2 regions of the Peribacillus sp. NPDC096622 genome follow, and region 1 is predicted to be linked to the other one. Evidence: riboswitches for the same ligand, from Rfam matches in the RefSeq annotation. Region 1 holds a riboswitch; the other holds the start of a gene.

What was found. A riboswitch is a leader RNA that binds a small molecule or an ion and turns the genes downstream of it on or off. The one in region 1 is predicted to bind ZMP and ZTP.
Region 2: it holds a riboswitch for ZMP and ZTP, as region 1 does, so the genes downstream of both, ACIQYG_RS25510 (phosphoribosylaminoimidazolecarboxamide formyltransferase) here and ACIQYG_RS12050 (phosphoglycerate dehydrogenase) in region 1, are expected to answer to the same signal.

The regions. Positions count from the first base shown of each region.
Region 1 covers NZ_JBIWES010000005.1:200,020-210,308, reverse strand. Annotated here, with positions in the region: gene ACIQYG_RS12095 (response regulator transcription factor) at 1-215, opposite strand, end outside; gene ACIQYG_RS12090 (cache domain-containing sensor histidine kinase) at 265-2,025, opposite strand; gene blaOXA (class D beta-lactamase) at 2,555-3,346, opposite strand; gene ACIQYG_RS12080 (alpha/beta hydrolase) at 3,547-4,191, shown strand; gene ACIQYG_RS12075 (iron chaperone) at 4,269-4,697, shown strand; gene ACIQYG_RS12070 (PTS sugar transporter subunit IIA) at 4,754-5,245, shown strand; gene ACIQYG_RS12065 (VOC family protein) at 5,352-5,768, shown strand; gene ACIQYG_RS12060 (GNAT family N-acetyltransferase) at 5,844-6,359, opposite strand; gene ACIQYG_RS12055 (ATP-dependent metallopeptidase FtsH/Yme1/Tma family protein) at 6,520-6,945, shown strand; ZMP/ZTP riboswitch at 7,094-7,172, shown strand; gene ACIQYG_RS12050 (phosphoglycerate dehydrogenase) at 7,310-8,509, shown strand; gene ACIQYG_RS12045 (hypothetical protein) at 8,768-8,935, opposite strand; gene ACIQYG_RS12040 (FixH family protein) at 9,902-10,289, opposite strand, start outside.
Region 2 covers NZ_JBIWES010000030.1:11,311-21,599, reverse strand. Annotated here, with positions in the region: gene ACIQYG_RS25530 (aminotransferase-like domain-containing protein) at 1-1,309, shown strand, start outside; gene ACIQYG_RS25525 (GNAT family N-acetyltransferase) at 1,474-2,064, opposite strand; gene ACIQYG_RS25520 (Lrp/AsnC family transcriptional regulator) at 2,239-2,661, shown strand; gene ACIQYG_RS25515 (alpha/beta fold hydrolase) at 3,080-3,898, opposite strand; gene ACIQYG_RS25510 (phosphoribosylaminoimidazolecarboxamide formyltransferase) at 4,527-5,693, opposite strand; ZMP/ZTP riboswitch at 5,743-5,821, opposite strand; gene ACIQYG_RS25505 (hypothetical protein) at 6,315-6,722, opposite strand; gene ACIQYG_RS25500 (DUF2199 domain-containing protein) at 7,376-7,900, opposite strand; gene ACIQYG_RS25495 (MepB family protein) at 8,141-8,413, opposite strand; gene ACIQYG_RS25490 (MepB family protein) at 8,376-8,648, opposite strand; gene ACIQYG_RS25485 (hypothetical protein) at 8,919-9,218, opposite strand; gene ACIQYG_RS25480 (hypothetical protein) at 9,287-9,628, opposite strand; gene ACIQYG_RS25475 (helix-turn-helix transcriptional regulator) at 9,625-10,083, opposite strand.

The DNA.
Region 1 (10,289 bases):
ATGGAATCTAGCCACTCGATTAGTTCCAAACCGCTCATTCCAGGCATTTTCACGTCTGTAAAGATGATTTCCGGACTTTCCTTCTCTATCGTTCTTTTTGCATCATCGCCATTACTTGCTTCTAATAGATGGGTGATACCGTATTTTTCCCACTGCCCCAAATGGCGTATTACGTCACGTACATTGAACTCATCATCGACAATTAAAGTTTTCACAGATTTCATCTCCTTATATGAATGAGTTTTTGAATAGCTGCGAAGCAGTCTATTCATTAGCAAGCGGGAATTCTAGTGGAATCAATATTTTAACGGAAAATCCTTGTCCTTGATACGTATCCACTTCTAGGCCTGCTTTTGGTCCATAATTTAGAACTAAACGGTCATGAATATTTTTCAGACCGATATGATTATGTGAATACGTGTTTTCATGGGAGGACGCATATATATTTTCTCTTAATGTTTGAAGCTCCGCCTGAGTCAAACTAGGACCGGTATTTTCAACGTTGAGGTGTAAAAATTCTCCTTGTATTTCTCCATAAATAGTTAAATGAGCATGATAGAAACCTTCTTCATAACTGTGTTTAAAAAAGTTTTCAACGAGAGGCTGAAGAATCATACTTGGAATCGTCATATCAAGAATCGTCTCGCTTATTTTAATAGAATAGTTCACATTGTTTCCAAAACGCTCCATTTGAAGATTTAGGTATGCTTCTATATAACTCACTTCATCTCGAACCAACACCCATTGATTCGCCTTGATGGAGTAGCGCATCATTTTAGATAGTGATGTCAATAATTGGTAGACTTTTGGAGAATTAGATCTTAGGGCAACTGCACCAATAGATTGTAACGAATTAAATAAGAAATGCGGATTAACCTGAGATTTTAATGCTTTGAATTGGTTTTTTCTATTTTCAATTTCGAGTTTATATTCTCTTTCAATGTGTAGATTGATTCGGTTCATCATATCCTTCATATGTTTTTCAAGCTCACCAATTTCGTCTTTTCTTCCATCATCAAAGGGGACATCCATATTTCCACCTTTTATTGTCCTGACTTTCTTGCTAAGAAGTTTAATGGGACGAGTAATTCTGTATGAAATAATACCAATCATTAGCAGCCCTAACAAGCCAACTATTAGTCCAACAATTATATTTGTATAGGCAGTCTTCCGGACATCGTCGAATAATACATGATTAGGGGTTATCTTAACTAATTTCCAATGATTTAATTTTCCTGATAATGTTTTGGTTAAGATGATATCTTCACCCTTAATCTGCTTTTTAAAATCAGGAGTGACGGATTTTCCTATAAGGGACCGATTATCCGCATACATGACAATGTTATGCGAATCCATAAGTAGTACAGATTCTTCATCCTTTTGAATAAGGCTGTTACATATACGGGCATAGGCATCTAAATCTATATCAACTGTAATTATTCCGAGATATTCGTTTGAAGGCACATCGACTATTTTATGGTGAAAAGTCATCACCATTGTTTCGTCCGACTGGGGAATGATCGCTGTGTCATTGTAATTTCGGATTTGATGTGGCGGCTCAATCATGTAATTAGAGTTAGAGCTATAAAATTGTTTTATCGGATCCTCATTTAATAAATCGGGTTGAGGTTTCCGGGCACTGACCGTCGCATTATAAACTGTAAACGATTCTTTATCCTTATCAATATAAAACCGAACTTGACGGATTTCGTTTCGCATCAGATAAAAGGTTTCTATACTTTTTTCCATCGCAACCGGGTTAAAATATATCGAGTCTTCAAAACCATTTTTAAAAATTCGGAATAAATCAGGGTTTCGATATAATATATATGGAAGATTAATCATGTCATCAAAGTATTGCTCCAGTTCTTCAGCGTTTTTCTGAAGTTGTTCTTGGCTATTTTCAAGCTCATGTCTCTCCACACTATTTTTTGTATAGCTGTAGATCAGAAACACTGATAGAAAATACGGTAAGATGATAAAAAGAAGTAACATTAACAATAAGCGACTTTGAATGGTTTTCACAGAAGGTGCCCCTTTCGCTAAAGGCCCATTTTTGCAGAGTTTATATAACGATACAAACAAATAATCCTTAGCTCCATTATTTATGATGCAGTATTTTTGCTTTATTTAGTCTTAAGAGTTTATGAAGGGATTGCTCTAGATGGAATCACTACAATGACGGCGACCCACATAAATTAATTCAGAGATTTAGTCAGTCTTGAATTACTATTTTAAAACTATATCAAATAAACACGTATCGTCAAACATACATGTGATGCACATTGAGGACATGCATCAAATAACTATTGATATTAAAAAACGAAAAACTCATAATTTATCATTTTTCTAAGTTAGAAGAAAGGAAGAAAATAATGATTACGAATATAGGAGCTTGTCTAGAAGAGTTTTGAATGGGTGTGCTGACAAATCAGGTGAATTACAGTTAAAATCGATTACTTTGCACTTCCATTTTTAGTTAGGAAAAGGTTTTTCAGATATCTTTAAGATAAAGCAAAACGCATGCCCAAGAATTAAGGGCATGCGTGAACTTTTATTCTTCTATGATATCCAACTCTTTCAGGGCTTCAAGAGTAATCGTTTTGGCTTTGCTTCCGCTGCCGTCGATGTTCGTTGCGAAGGCCCATTTTTCTTTGTCCGTTTCGATGTAACCCACATACCAGCCCAATCCCATATCAGAAAGGCGTGTACCGGTTTTTCCATGGAGGACATATGAATCTGCTTCTTCATTGATCATGATTCTCCTTACGGTTCTCATATGCTGCTTATCGATAGGCAGTTTTTCCTCTACAAGGTTTTCAATGAATTGGACTTGTTCCCGGGCAGATATCTTTATGCTGCTGTCGAGCCAGAACTGATCGATCCCGCCGGAGATATCACGGTTGCCGTAATCAAGCAGGTTCACATATTGCTGCATGTTTCCCGCCCCGATATCGCGGGCCATTGCTTGATAATACCAGATCACGGAATGCCTCATGGCTGAAGCAAGTGTATGATCTCTGTTCCAATCTTCAAATTCCCTGATTACCCCATCCCAGCGCTTCACTTCATATTCATCGCTCACCGCTTTTGTCTGTAAGCCAATTAATGCATTCGCCACTTTAAATGTCGATTCTGGAGTGTAGCGTACTTTACTTCTCTGTTTATTATAGATATGTACTTTATCATTTTTTAAGTTTTGGAGTACCATCGTGCCTTCCGCACCATCGAAAGACTCCCCGATATCCAGTTCTTTCACTTTTTGATCGGTTGCACTTGCATGAATCGTGCTCAAGGACCCAGTGACTAGCAGGACAAGAATGAAACATAACGTTTTGATTTTCATTACACACTCTCCTTTAAGGCATGGATTGATCAATCATCAAAGAAATTTCCATAAAATAGGTTGATAGCTAAAGTATACCTATTCCTGATAAAAAACGAAACCTTATTCTTGGATTCTATCTAGATAGTATCAATCAAGGAGGAATGCAGCGGGTAGCTAATGAATATATAAAGCAAACGAAAGAATGGGAGGAATCTATCATGGAGGTTAACCAAAGAAAAATAAATAATAATGAAAAAGAAATTACATACACACATATTGAAAACGGAAGTCCGGCCGTTTGTTTTATGTTTTCAGGTGCGGGGTATACGTATGATAAGCCGTTATTCTATTATTCGACGATGATCATGCTTCAAAATCAGTATGATGTCGTGCATATTCATTACGCTTACGACCAGGATATATTCAAGCATCCATTGGTAGATATCACAAAAGTGATTGTAAATGATATCAATCCCGTCATTACGGAAGTACTTCAAACTCATGAATATCAAGGAACAGTGTTTCTAGGCAAATCACTTGGCACCATACCCATCATCAACGGAATTATGAAAAATGAGCGGTTTATGAATGCCAAAATGATTTTGCTTACGCCGCTATTGAAGTTCGAATCGATTTTTGATGGGCTATTGAGCAGCAATCATTCAGCACATATAGTTATCGGAGATAAAGACCATCATTATATTCCAGATAAAATTCAAGCAATTGAAAATAAAACGAACATAAGCATGAATAAAATCCCGAATGCAAATCATTCCTTGGATATTGAACCTTTGAATGCCTCAAGGTCGATTACCATGCTGGAAGGTGTAATGAATAGAATGGAAGAGTTTTTAAAAATATAGGTTAGCGAAATACAAAAGGGATTCCATCCACGGGTTAGTGGGGTGGATAATGTTATAATAAGAGTATTGTAGTTTGGATGTATGAAAGGAGAAATGATGGAGGGAATCAATACATTTCATTCTCTGATGAATACATAATACAATTTCCCGAAGAAGTTCAGGAGATTTTAAAAACGTTAAGAAAAGTCATAAAGGATGCAGAAGAGAAGATAAGCTATCAAATGACTACCTTTGGTTTATATGGAAATCTGGTACATTTCGCTGCCTATAAAAAGCATATAGGATTCTATCCAACGCCTAACGCAATCTCTGCTTTTGAATCTGCTTTATCTGAATATAAATGTTCAAAAGGGGCCGTTCAGTTTCCAATAAACAAGCCAATTCCTTATGAATTAATAACCGAGATGGTTATATTTAGAGTGGAAGCGAACAAAAAGAAAACAGCAGAAGGCAAATCCCAAAGAAAAAATAACATCGATTATTATCAGAATTCACGAAATATTTAACATATGAGGGTATGAGCTGCAAGGATTCAAGACCGAAAGAGAAAGGTGGAAATATTATGTTCAAAAAATTATTCAGTAAAAAAGAAAGTGTGGAACAACTGCTTGCTCCTATAAATGGACAAGTAATAAATATTGAAGATGTTCCGGATCCGGTGTTCTCCGGTAAAATGATGGGGGACGGAATAGCGATTCTTCCTGAAGAGGGGTTGGTCGTATCTCCAATCGATGGAGAAGTGATCCAGGTTTTTCATACTAAACATGCACTAGGCCTCCGCACGAAGCATGGCATAGAATTGTTGATTCATATTGGATTGGAAACAGTTAACCTTGAAGGTGAGGGATTTGAAGTCCATGTCGCAGAAGGGCAAAGGGTAAAAGCAGGGGATAAGCTTGTGACATTTGATATCGATTTTCTAAAATCCAAAGCTCCAAGCATCGTAACTCCGATCGTTGTCACGAATGGCGAGCTGGTTGAAAAACTGGAAAAAACAAATAGTACCCAAGCAACTATTAACGATACAGAGATTATGAGTGTTTATTTGAAGTGAAAGGAAGCTTCCATGATGATCTCTCCTTTTAGGCTGCAAGCAGGAAAATCGAAAAATGCAGCGAATAGTAGGTGAGTGAACAAATAAATCAAGTGAGGGTGATTGGATGGGAATTCAAGCAGAAAAGATCTTTGTAAACTTGCCTGTAAAAGATTTGGATGCCTCAGTAGAATTTTTCACAAAGGTCGGATTTGAGTTTAACGAGCAAATGACCAATGAAAATGCGACATGCATGGTTATCAGCGAGTCCATATATGTCATGTTATTGGTGGAAGAGTACTTTAAAACGTTTACCAAGAAGGAAATCCCTGATTCTGCAGCGAGTACGGAAGCCATCATCGCCCTGTCCGTTAAAAGTAAGGAAGAAGTCGATGAAATCGTGAATAGGGCACTGGATGTTGGCGGAAAGCCCTTCAATGAAGCCATTGATCATGGTTTTATGTACGGTTGGAGTTTTCTGGATATCGACGGCCATTCTTGGGAAGTATTTTACATGGACGAAAGCGGATTTAATCAAGATTAAATCAAATGCAAGGCACAATCCTTCACGAAGGACTGTGCCTTTTTTAGTGAGTAAGCGATCTTAGCTGAAGTTCATTCATAATAATACTCGGCTAATATCTCTCCACTCATAAACCAATAGATTCAATTCAGCACCAGCCATTATGATTTTTTCCGTTTTAAGCAATTCAGCACCAAATGCCTCATAGAAGTATCGGGATTTATTATCTTCAAGCACCTCAACGAAAATTGTCTTGAATCCCAGTTCTTCGAATTTAAAGAATAATTCTTTGATGAGTTTCTTACCTATGCCCATTCTTTGTGAATTTTCGAGGATATATATCGCAGTTAAATCACCCGAATCCTCAACCTTATTTTTTTCCCTTTTCCCCCCACTTATAAATCCCACTATTTTTCCCTCGTTATTTTCTGCGACATAAACATGTTTTTCATCACTTGTTATATTCTTTATCCATATGTCTTTCCTTTTCTCATAAGAAATTTCATCTAAAAAATCACTCGGCATTATATCTTTATAAGTGGTTCGCCAGCAATCCACATGGACGATTGCTATCCCTTCCGCATCTGCAAGCGTTGCCTCTCTTATTAGCATAGTGGTTCCTCCTTTTTTAAGTTTGCTATATTTCTTATTTTTTACTAATATTATCCATTTTACAAGTGACTGGCTAATAAAAACAATAGCCTGATTGTTAATAATTAACTTTATACGATACTATTTCCTGTAGTTTGTTTAATGTGGGAGAAGGTATGAGATGAAGCAGATTTTCCGTAGTAAAATATTTTATTTAATAATCTTCCTAGTTATCTTGGGGATTGTGCTAGTTTGTAATGATGACAATGAACCGACTGAGAAATTAACTGAAGATGAATTTTTTGCAACTTTAGAGGATGGAAAAGTGACATCTATAAAGTTGGTGCCGCAAAAAAGTGTTATTGAAATAAGCGGTCGGCTAACAGGTTATGAAAAGGATCAATACTTTATTTCGTCTGTTCCAAATAGTGAAATTTCGCTAGATAGAATCAATAATGCTGCAGAGGATATAGAAAAAATTGAGGTTACGCCAGAAGATAAAGAGACAAGCGGATGGGTCACTCTTCTTACAATGTCCATTCCGTTCATGATCATTTTCATTTTGTTTTTAGTCATATTATTATTTAGAGTTATAATAAAAAGATAGTCTTCAACGATATATTTCTATTTTCGGAGATAAATCTATAGTTTTCGTCGATATTTCTAGTGAGTTGTGGCTTCTGCAAAAAAAGAGATAAACCTTTAAAATGATATTGAAGATTGCTGAATAGTTTGATAGAATAAAATAAATGAAAAAGACTATGTGCAACTGGCGAAACACGGATAACCGTGAGGGAACACATAGTGTCGTAGCCGTTCGCCTGGGCAGAGGTAAGGGATTTTATCCCTTGCCTCTTTCTGTATATTAACAGATAGTGAAGGTTTAAAGGATGCAGATTTTCATGGGCTTAAAAATCTTGTAAGTATTTTGAAATTTCAAAACTATCATATTCAAAAGAGGAGCAAACAAAATGAGCACAGTACTTTTAGAAAAAGTCAAAACGATCAAAGCGTTAAATAATATTGCCGAAAGCGGGCTGAATGTATTCAATAAAGGCGATTTTAAAGTCGACAATGACAGTGAAAACCCTGATGCGATCGTTCTTCGCAGCTTTAACATGCATACTATGGAATTCGGCGATCAGTTAAAAGCAATCGCAAGGGCAGGGGCCGGAGTCAATAATATTCCGGTCGACAAATGCACTGAGCAAGGAATTGTCGTTTTCAATACACCTGGTGCTAACGCAAACGCTGTAAAAGAAATGGTGCTGACGTCACTAATGGCTTCATCTCGTAACCTTTTTGCCGGTGTGGCTTGGACAAAGACGCTTGAAGGCGAAGGAGAACAAATTCCGAAGCTTGTCGAAGCAGGAAAGAAACAATTCGTCGGTAAAGAAATCAAGGGAAAAACACTTGGCGTAATCGGTTTAGGAGCAATCGGTGCACTTGTAGCGAATGATGCGCTTGATTTGGACATGGATGTCATTGGCTTTGACCCGTTCATCTCTGTTGATACAGCTTGGAACTTGTCCCGCAATGTACAGCGCGCCATGACAATTGAAGAATTGTTTGCGGAATCTGATTATATTACGGTACACGTTCCATTAACTGACGACACAAAAGGAATGTTTAACCAAGAAACATTCAGCATCATGAAGCCGGGCGTACATATCTTGAATTTCTCACGCGGCGAGCTAGTGAATGAAAATGATATGCAAGCTGCGCTTGAAAGCGGAAAAGTAGGCAAGTTCATTACTGACTTCCCGAATGAAAACGTGTTGAAAATGAAAAATGTCGTTCCAATTCCGCATCTTGGTGCATCTACGCTAGAATCAGAGGAAAACTGTGCCATCATGGCAGCTCGTCAGTTGAAGAACTTTTTAGAAACAGGGAACATCAAGAACTCTGTGAATTTCCCGAATACTTCCCTTCCTTATACAGGAAACCGTCGTGTGGCAACTTTCCACGAAAACGTTCCGAACATGGTTGGGCAAATCACGCTGGCTGTATCAAGCTTTAATCTGAACATCGCAGACATGGTTAACAGAAGCCGTGGGGGATATGCATATACGATCATCGACATTGATGGTGAAGTAAACGGCGATATCATTCCTGCCTTGGAAGAACAAATCAAACAAATCGAAGGCATCGTTACAACTCGTATTATCTAATTGGAACCAATAAATAGTGAAAGCCTCAATTCCTTTAAGGAGTTGAGGCTTTTTAGGCTTCATCAATGATTTTTGAACAAAAAAAGCTACTTATTGGGGTGATCATATTAAACTAGCTCACGTGTTAAGAACATAGGGATCACAACGAACTCTGTCTGGTACGGGTCGTGCCGGTAAGCTCGATACATTCAGTTGAAGTCAAACCGCCTTTCCATCACGTATTGCTTAGCATCGAAATTCTCCAAGATTAAAAATCTGTCATTGTTTCACCTCTGTGTTATCTTCATAATGTACAAACAACATCAAGTAGATTGCGAATAGAAGATGCACATAAAGTGGAATGTTCTTATCGTTTTGAATGACAACAAATATGTAAATTCCATATAGCAAAATTGGAATGGTTAAAAGGATTCTGTGCTTAGTCACATGTCATCCCCCCATTTACCCTCAAATATTAATACATCAAGCATTTCAGCCACTTGAAAATCCTTAATACCTGCTAATTTCATCGTTTCATCCTCCTAATTAACCAAATATTCAGACACTTCTATTAATACAATAGTATGAAGTACAGAGAAAACGCTGTCAATCTATATTCCATCTGTACTCATTTTGAGTTAGTGGATTCATAAGTTATCTGCCAAAATAACTATCTCATATATATCTACTTAGTGAGTTAGGCAAAACGGTGTCCAGGGGAAGCATTGCGACCAGCGACATGTCAGTCCAATATGACTTTTGTTAATTTCCTCTAAGTAAAAGAATCGCCCCATGAAATACAGAGACGATTGCCCATGTTTCTACATAGAATGGATTACCCTATATTGTTCTTCCCGAAAAATTCTGATGCTGATGAAGGATATTCGATGTTAAAAAAGCTCCAACAGGAGGCAATTGCCCGGTATACACATTACCGCTCATAGGAAATTGATTCAGGGGTATATCAGTAGTGGCAATCCACGATCCAGACTCACCTGCTTGCAGAGAGGGGGGCTTCATAAGAAAACGGCCTTGAAGAATGAAATGTCGAATTCTACTCTGTTGATCATCAATTATGTTTAAGTTGCCGGAGAAAGTGGCATAAGGTGAATCAAATGCAATTTGTTTGGTGTTTTCATTCCAAAATCCATTAATCGGAAAGAGTGGATACCCCAAACAGATGGGAATGGAAAGCTAACTGAAGCAGTGCCCTGTGAAGTTACCAATGCTATGCCCTCCCTTAAAGGTTGTTTATGTTCTGAGGAAGATTCCCTGTTTAAAGCAGTATATGCAGCAAGAGCAGAATAATTTAATAAACAAAGGTGAAGTACTGTAAATGCATTCTCTCAGATTCATAAAAATATCCAGAAAAAATCCGATCTTCAATTGAAGACCGGATTTCAGATGAATTTTTTAATGATGATGTTCAGGACTTTCTTCTTGTTTTCGGATTCCTTTTTGCAAGAATTTCAATTCACTTTCAGACAGTTTTCCTACGATGAATTGTTTTTGAGGCATAATGATTGAGCCATCGTTACTAGCATGTACTTTTATATAATATAGGCCATCACTATCAAAGTTTTTACTTAAAGCATAAGTACCGTTTCCCTCTTCCTCAGCTTGTTCCATACTATATTTGAGCGAGCCATCTTGTTTCCATATCTCAAAATGAACAAAATCTGCGTTTTCAACCATTTTGCCACCTTGAGTAAGTTCAGCCTTCATGGTCTCCTGTGTATTAGCTGAAAAGGATGCTGGTATAATTATTTCAGCTTCAAGCGGTGTTTCTTCTTTGTATAGA
Region 2 (10,289 bases), on a different contig from region 1:
TGAAGTAAATCGGAGCACTGTCATCACTGCTTTAGAAGAATTAATGGCTGACGGGTTAATTGAGGGTAAGATGGGAATGGGAACAGTCGTAGTTAATAATACTTGGACATTAATAGCCACAAATCCTCCGCCTGATTGGAACGAACATGTCAAATCAGGATTACACAAACCGAGTCAAGCAACAGTTCAAGAGATTAATCAAGCCGAATCAAACACAAACTTTATTCAGCTTAGTAAAGGAGAACTTTCCAAAGATCTATTTCCTTTAGAAACAATGAAGCTCGTTATGGGGAAAGTATCTGACAAAATGGAACCTTTCGGGTATGAAGACCCAAAAGGCTTCCTCCCCTTACGTGAAGCATTAACTACTTATTTAAAAGCATTGGGGATTAATACCTCTCCTTCTTCCATTTTAATTGTTTCAGGAGCCTTGCAGGCTTTGCAACTAATTTCAGTTGGTCTTTTACAAAGAGGATCAACCGTTTTACTTGAAAAACCTTCTTATCTTTATTCTCTACATGTTTTTCAATCAGCTGGGATGAAGCTTACAGGTTTACCGATGGACGAACAAGGTCTCTTGCCAAACACTGTTTTCACTTCAAAAAAACAACAGGGTAAAGTGATTTTATATTCCATTCCTAGTTTTCATAATCCAACAGGGATATTAATGTCAGAAAAACGCCGTCAAGAACTTCTTGAAGTATGTGAAAAAGAACAGCTTCCAATGATTGAAGATGATGTTTATCGAGAATTATGGATTGATGAAACACCTCCACTTCCTTTAAAGGCAAAGGATAAGAATGGACATATTTTGTATCTTGGCAGTTTGTCTAAAACGTTGAGTCCTGGTTTAAGAATCGGTTGGATTGTTGGTCCGGAACCTGTGATTGAACGATTATCCGATATAAAAATGCAAACCGACTACGGTTCTAGTTCGTTATCTCAAAGGGTTGCAGCTGAATGGTTATCAAGTGGTCTATATCAACATCACCTTGAAGATGTAAAAGAACAACTAAAAATACGGAGGGCAGTTGTTTTGGATGTTTTAGAAACTCATTTAAAAGATATAACAACATGGAATGTACCGAAGGGAGGATTTTTTATTTGGCTAAAAATTCTACCTAAACTATCCATGAAAGATCTTTATGTAAAAGCATTATCTGAGGGTATACTTCTTAATCCAGGTAATATTTATGGTCAAGAATCGGACCGTTATCTACGTATATCCTATGCGTATGCCTCATTAACAGATCTTAAAAAGGGAATACATGAAATTAGTCAAATCATTCGTGAATTAGCAAAGAGTTAATAAAAATCCTCATCCAAAAGAGAATTGGTTGAGGATTTTTGTCACCCTATCTTTTCTTGCTGCTGTACTAGGTATGGGTGAATAGGAACATAAAACTAATTCCATAAGATTTATCAATAAAAGTAGAAATAATAACCAATGGGAAATAAAAAGTGTTAACTTACTTATTCAAATTCGCTGAAGAATTTCTTTTTAATATCATTCCACTCCTCTTGGATAATACTAAAATAAACATCGTCTCTTTTATTTCCATTTTGATCTATGTAATTGCTACGAAAGATCCCTTCTTGCTTAGCTCCAAGTTTTAGAATTGCTTTCTGAGACCTAATATTGTCTATATCTGCACTAAATTGAACTCTGTTAAAGTTCATATTTTCAAAAGCATATTTTAATAATTCATATTTACAAGCTTTGTTTATTCCTGTTCCCTGAAATTTTGTCCCATACCAAGTCCAACCTATTTCTAATCTCTTATTATGAAAATTTATATTCCCAAGTCTTGTGCTACCTACAATTTTTTTTGTTTCTTTATCAATAATAATAAATGGATATGACTTTCCCTCTAACTTTTCATTTAAAGTTGAATGTATATACTCATCTAACTCCTCTTCTGTACGAATAAATAAACCCATGTATGTCCATAGAGACTCATCAAAAGCAACCTCTTTTAGAGGTTCTTTATACTCTAAGGTAAAAGGAACAAGTAATACTTTTGAATTTTCTAAAATAATATCATTCTGAAAAAAACTATTCACTATTAAATCACTCCCTAAAGGTATTTTATTCCAATATAGAATACTAAACACTATTTTATATTACATATTGTATTAAATACATAGATATATTAAGCTTATTTTGTTTAATACTTTATTATTTATTTTAATTTCACAATTTTTCTTAAAAATATAATGTCAAAGGACGATGCTACCTTGGATGAAATTGATCAAAGTATTTTAATTCTACTTCAAGAAAATGCTCGAATATCTATGACAGAACTAGGGAAAAAAGTTGGACTTTCAACTCCTGCTGTAAATGAAAGGGTAAAAAAGCTTGAAGATAAAGGGGTAATAAAAGGATATAGAGCTATTATCGATACTGAAAAGCTAAATAAAAGTGTAACTGCCTTTATTTTATTTGATACGAAACAAGGAAAATCATTTAGGGATTTCTGTAAAAAAAATCATAACGTAGTTGAATGTCATCGATTAGCAGGACAGTTTAGTTATTTAGTAAAAATCGTAACGGAGTCAGTTCAATCGCTTGAAGAATTTATTGATTCGTCATTAGCTTATGGAGAACCTTCTACATTAATTAAATTATCTTCGGTGGTAGAATATAGACCTTTTAGTTAAGGGTAATAAAATTGTAAAAGGGTACCGCCAATATTTTAGATGTAGAGCCTAGACATTGAAAAGCCGAGTTTGCTCCTTAAAGTAGGAAAACTCGGCTTTTCAATGTCGAATAATGCTTAGCGTATGTTTTCTGCGTTTTGCTACCGGGACCCAAAAAAGTAGTATAATCGCAAAAATAAAAAGGAGCTGAAAAGTTTAGCTTTGAAATAAAGATTGATCAAAAGGTCCTCTTGAACCCCATATTAGCGTAAATAAAAAGAATCCATTTTGAAAAAAGGTTGTCAAAATGGATTCTTTTCTTGTGATTAAGTATTCAGTTTTTATAAAATACTTTGATTGTTTTTAGTGATCCTTAATCAACTAACGCACCCGTTAGTTTAAGTACAATATTTCACAAACTTCACTTACTGCGTAAGTATTAGTTTTGGAACTCTTCAATTCTATCCAACCATTCATTTAATAGAGTACTAAAAAGTTGTGGTTGTTCAATTTGTAAATTGTGACCTGCTATATCCAATACAGCAAATGTTCCTCGCGGATACTTGTTTACTATGTCAAGAGCATCTTTATATCCAACCGAAGAGTCTTGTCTTCCTAACAGGAATACACTGGGTTTAATAAAATCAGACTGGTCAATCTTAAAAGAAAATCCATATTTATTCTTAACCTTATTTAGAAACTTTTCATCTCCAATTTTACAACCACTTAGAATTTCTTTGTTGTACCTTAACCATGTGTACTCATCAAGTACAATGTTGTTATTTCTAAAATCTTCTAATTCATCCTTTGATAAATTTCCAATAAACTTTTCATCCATTCTCAATATTTTATGTTTCTCAACTGTTCTATTTTCTGGAAGAGGAATAATAACAGGACATATAAATGCTGCACCGAGTATTTGTTCTTGATGCTTCTCAATAATGCCTCTAGCTATATAGCCACCGTAAGATTCCCCAACAATTACGTACTCTTGGTTAGGAATTACAGCTTGAATAAAATCTAAAACAGCATTCAGCATTTCATCAGAACTACTTATTTCGTTATATTCTTTTGTTAATCCCATTCCAGGTAGGTCAATATAAATACGTCGCCACCCCTCCCTCTTGGTAAATATAGGCTCCATACAACCACTCATTAATCGATGGTCCGGAGAATAACCGTGTATCATTAAAATTGGTTTACCTTCTCCTAAATCTTCATAATATATTTCGGCTTGGCGAACTTTGCAATATGCCATATTAATCCTTCTTTCTATAAAAATCATTTTAACTAACAATACCTATTTTCTTTTTGTTTCTTCAATTCCTTCTTCAACTAAACTGCCCCGTTAGCCATCCATGAAGCGCAAAAATCAGCGCTTCACCACAGAGAATGAAAATTGCTCTCTATGTCGATAATGTTTTAATGGCTGGCGAAGAAGGTCGTTGAACTATGGTGCCTTTGAGCCCATCCGTTAGTCTGACTCCGACGACCACGGTGTACCACCGACTGTCGTGCCCTTTATGGGTAGCACTCATGGGGGATTAATCCTTTTTTGGTCGTCGCGCTAGCCTCTACTTATTTTGCTATGATTGGAGGTTTTTGTTTAGCGATTTACCAAACTCAATCAGATTACTCATAAGGCTTGCCTTTTTTTAAAAAGCGTTTTTACTGGGTCTATTTTGTTGTGATTTTTTCTGGATTTTGAGCTTTTTTAATTTTCATGGGAGTTCATTAAGAAAAGCGAAACTTCTTTAAGAATCGCGCCCGATTACGGAATAAGAATAACATATTTCGTTTGCCTATTTTACATAAACACAATTATCGGATAAGAGAAGTAGCCCCTATTAAAAGGCTCTTTCTCCTTAATTATATTCCTTCATAGCTTAATGATGAAATACACGAATGCCTGAATGTGCCATGACCATTCCATGTTCATTTGCTGCTCGTTCAACTTGATCGTCTCGTATAGAATTACCTGTTTGAACAACATATTTAACTCCACTTTGAGCAGCACGATCAAGATTATCTCGGAACGGTAAAAAAGCATCGGAAGCATAAGAAACTTCTTTTAATCTTTTTAACCATTGCTGTTTCTCACTCTTACTTAGCCTTTCAGGGACTTCTTGAAAACATTGTTTCCATTGTTGATTTTCAGCCTCAGTAATATTATCATTCAGCCATCCATCAATCGCATTATTCATTTCTACACGAGATATTCCTTCTCTGAACCTCATATTAAGTGCCCTTGGATGTTGTCTTAACCACCAGTTATCTGCCTTTTCAGCTGCTAATCTTGTACAATGAATACGTGATTGCTGCCCAGCACCAATTCCAATTGTTTGACCATCTAAAGCGAAACAAACAGAGTTTGATTGTGTGTATTTCAATGTAATAAGGGCAACAAGAAGATCTTGCTTGGCTCTATCAGGAATATCACATTGTGTCGTAACAATATTGTCAAAAACTTCTTTTCCGATCTGTACATCATTTCTTTCTTGTTCTAAGGTAATTCCAAATACCGTTCTTTGTTCAATTGGAGCAGGCACATAGTTTGGATCAATTTCTAAGATTAAATACTTTCCTTTCTTTTTCTGTTTCAAAATCTCTAATGCCTCTTGACTGTAACTTGGTGCAACAATGATATCAGAAACCTCTGTTTTTAGAAGGTTTGCTACAGTTACATCAACTTCATCACTAAAAGCAGCACAATCACCAAATGAAGATATCCTATCTGTTCCTCGTGCTCTTACGTAAGCAACAGCTAATGGAGAAAGTTCCATATTTTCAATGAAATAAGATTTAGCAAGTAAATCATTCAGTGGAGAGTACACAGCTGCACCTGCTGGACTGACATGTTTAAAGGATGCTGCTGCTGGTTGACCAGTGGCTTGTCGAAGCTCTCGAACCAGTTGAAAAGCATTTAAAGCATCTAAAAAATTAATATAACTGGCTTCTCCGTTTAAGATTTTAATAGGCCCGTTCTCTGCAACATAAACTTTAGCTTTACTCTGATTTGGATTCATTCCGTACCGTAAACTAATCTCTTTCACTTAAAGATCCCCTTTCTAAAATAAAAAAAGTATTTGAACTCATGTTCAAATACTTTGCCCAGGCGTACGGCCGTTATCTATGTGCTTCCTCATGGTCCTCCATGTTTACGCCAGTAACACATAGTCTGTTTTATAAGAAAATTTTACATAATAATATTGATTTTAACAATATTTTTGGCTAATTTTTCTTTTTTTAATTGTAAATCCATTTTTGTTCGGAAGTCTTATTCCATTAAATGGCCCGATTGCTGAACAAAGTTAAAAAGCACACATTTTATTATTTGTTCCAAAACTCGTCCTTTTTGAACACATGTCATGAAACTCTTTTTTTGTCACTATTCACGTCATAAAACCCTGTTCATTATTCTACGTCCAATAACCTATTAAAATCTATCTTATTGTAGATTTGAAACAAAGTTTGATCAAACTAATACAAAAAACTTTGATAAATAAATACAAAGGGCATGTTTTGAAAATAGATTATCAAAACATGCCCTTATACTACTATTGAATTGGATTATTCTTTTATAAAAAACGCTGATCTTTTTGTCTTCCTTAATAAACTAACGCACCCGTTAGTTCTATAAGAAGAGTTGACCAATATTTCGTCATAGATTCTGTTTAAGGTTTGCTATTAGTTTTTTTCAAAAAAAACAATATATGAAAATAGGTATGTACTGCTATTCCTACCGTTAAATAAGCCCAAAAATTATCAGAGTCTAATATGTAGGCAAGAGTGATTGCAGAAATAGTATACAAAGAAAATTGTAAAAGATATACTTTTAAGTTTGTATGTAAACCCACAAAATAAGTTATGGTATCAATAATTAGAGTTACAGGAATACCAATAATGCAATATATTGCTAATTCATATATTGTGCCAATAATTACTCCATTTAAAAAAGGGAAATATTCATCTTTTGGAAGATCTTCATTTAAAGATATTAAACTATCAATTGAAGCACTAAAAAACGATGACAATGGAGCTGCAAGAAGTATAGAAATAGGGATCAAATATAATTTTTTCATAAACACCACCTCAGCATTAAATATTACCATTTCATAAAGAGTGGTAGCAAAATGTATTGCAATTAATTCACAGTACGAATAAATTACGCTTCTTGAACTAAACTGCCCCTTTAGTTCTATAAGAAAAAGCTGCCTTAAAGAAAGCTCCGATCTTCAGCTAACGCACCGTTCATTAGAGGTAAAATCTCATTCTCCTGTTAAAATCTCTATAAAAATAACGGTAAAAACAAAAGCTAACAAAGAAAGTAACACTCTATTAAATAAATGAATAGGCATTAGACGTTCTTTTAGCTTAAAGTATCCATTTAACACGACGATTAGTATAGCAAAATGAATAATTATTGCTATTAAATCAGTGTAAGTAAATGGCTTGCTTATGTAACTATCTGAGTAAAACCCTGTTAGGATTATTACATTAAATAGAATAAATTGGACTCCAAAATATTTAATAAGATTCAATCTGCATAAGCTCCTTCTCAATTTCTCATTGTGGTTCACCATTATTGTAGCTGTAACAAATAACTTTGGGAAACAGTACATATCGAGAAAACTTCTTCAACTAACCTGCCCCATTAGTTGTTTAAAGAAAAAGCTGCCTTTTAAGACAGCTCCGAGCCTACGCTAACGAACCGTTAGTTCATTATGCAGAGATATTATTTTTCTTCTACTTTACACAAATCTTCTGCTATCTGCTTTATTCTTTTAAATCCAATTCCTTTTCTTTGCTCTATGGATAATGGGTGTTCTGTTGGTTCTAATTCTATAGAAGGACGTAAACCTATTGGACGAGTGTGAACCATTGTTTTTAAGTTTAGTGTTTCAGGATAACAAGGAATAGAAGTTTGCAGCCAACCAAACATTGGTTTCAAATCCTTTTCTCTGCCTTCAACTTCCCAATACTCCATCATTTTGTCAAAATTTGTTTCACTTAATGAAACCCAAACATCCCAAATAAAAGGATCTTCCCCATCCATTACTGGAAGTTCAATACATCCACGAATAAAGAAATATTCATCATCAATTATACACACATCTTCATTCATCTCTATTCGTTTTTCTTGTTCTTCGAATGGTACTTCCTCATAGTAATCAGGAACAGGACTTCCATAACTCAAGGGAAGTTCATCGTGATAATTTCCACAACATTTACATTGATAACCAACTTTATAATTGCTCATTTTACATCCCCCATACAATAGCCTTACCTTATCTCAATATTAACCCAAAAGGACAATACTGAATTTGATAATTTAGCCTGGCACGTTAGTGAATATCATAAAATTCTTATGCAACTAACCTGCCCCGTTAGTGCAATAAGAAAAAGGCTGCCTTAGCAACCTTCTTTATTGAAGTAAAGCACCCGTTAGTTCATTAAGAAAAGCGAAAATTCTTCAAGAATCGCGCCCGATTGCAGAGGATTAAAAAGAATAGAGTTCTAATATTTTTTCTAAGGGTAATTTATTCGGATTACACATGTCAACAAAATAGGGTAACTGCCATTTTTGAGTTTTCATCGCTTGATTACTACTCGGACTATCCCAGCTAGGATAAACTCTTATTGCCATTTTGCCCTTTGTTGAAGTAGACCTAAGAATGTTCTGTTCTAATAGAATTTCTTTTGGGAAAATAAATTGACCAAACTCATTTTCATTTTTAAAGGTAGTTATAACTAATATCAGGGGCTTCCTCATATAAGTAGGGTTGATTTTTATTATTTTGGTCTTTTTCCCAAAATGCAACAAACTGCCCTACTTTGGTAGGGGTTATATTCGCAACTCTGAATCGAACTGTTTTAGAAGATAATTGAAATGTACCAGCACCATACTTAGAATTTTGCTTCTCTTCTTGAACTGACTTTACAGTTAAGTGATTCGACTCATAAATCATTTTATTTACATAAGTTAATGCTGTAAAAAAATTATTCATTTCTTCACTCCTAAATTTCAAACAAAATGGCCCAATTGTTGAATAAAGATCAAACAGTACTCTTCAACTTTCCTGCCCCGTTAGTGCCATAAGAAAAAGAGCTGCCGCAGCAACCCCTATAAAGCACCTGTTAGGTGATTAAATCTTGTAATACGGTAATTTTCAAAAACGGTTTCATATTTCCTGAATGTTCTTTTTGCTACCCTGCCCAGGAGAGAGATTGTACTTTTCTTCAATCGCCCCCGATTGCGAAAGAAAACAAAGGCAAAGTTAATAAGGGCTATATTTATTAAAGGATATATATAAGAGGATGCCTGCAAATATCATCATAATGATTCCCATAATTAAACCTATTATTGCTAAAGGTTTCTTCTCATTCTTTTTAAGTAAAGCTATAACACTCAAAATAATCGTTAATATGATGCCAATATATTGCGTTAATCCGATACCAATATATTGCGTTAACATAAAGAATTTTGGATATATATTGGCTAAAATGGGATGTAAAATCACGAATACTCCTAATCCAAATGAAGTAAAGCTTATCCAAGAATACTTTTTATCTTTCATATTTCAATCCCCTGCATTTCTAAAATGAATTATCAAAATATTAATCCCTTATTAAACAATCCTGCCCGTTACTTGAATAAGTTTTTTCCTTTTGTCATTATAATTTTGTTTGAAAATAAGAAAACAAACCACCAAACCAATAAAAATAAATAACCCACAACTACATAAAGAGACCAAATCGCACCTTGTTGTAATTGACTAAATAAATGTTCAAACTCATTTAGTCCTTCTCCTCTTCCAATACTATTTAACAAACTCATTATCGGAACAGTAATCACAAAAATTATGGAAATAAAGGACATTCCTATATTCCTTTTTCGAATAAGACTAAATATTAATGCTCCTAATGTAATAAACAAAAATAAGTAATATATTATCCAAAACCACCCTGGAAGACTTTCCGTACTCATTTCCCCACCTCCTGTAATTCATATAAACGACTTAAACTCTCTTCTTTATCAAAAGAACTATGCCAACGATAATCAAATTGATCCAATATACGGTAATGATTACTAATCAAATTTTGTTGCAAACGAAAATCCCCCCTATACTCGATTTCTTTCCACCATATCTTACCACCCATTGTTTTTTCTTTAGGCGTACCACCATTTTTTCTTGCAATTAACTGAACAAAATCAACTGGATTGTCACCAATTGTTGATATCAACAATTGGCTATGATTAAACAAAGCACAAAATGCAACAACGGTGGTCCAATTGGCTTTTGTTCTTCTTTTTTCAATTTGAACTAGTGTTTTTTTTGAAATCCCTAGAATTTCAGACATCTTATCTTGAGAAAAACTTTGTTCTGTTCGGACAAGTTTCATTTTTTCTGATATTAAATTGATGAATTCTTCTTTTTCCATATATACTAAATACTCCCTTTTAGTGTAATTTTACACTAAAATTATTATTTTTCAACGAAAAATACCCTTTTTTAATAAAAAGCAACTTTAAAACACAAAGAAAAAAGCAAGGAATAACCTTGCTCTAAATAATAAATTTGAAATGAGAATGTTTCTTAATTAAAGCTTGTTGAACTAACCTGCCCCGATAGTTCCATAAGAAAAAA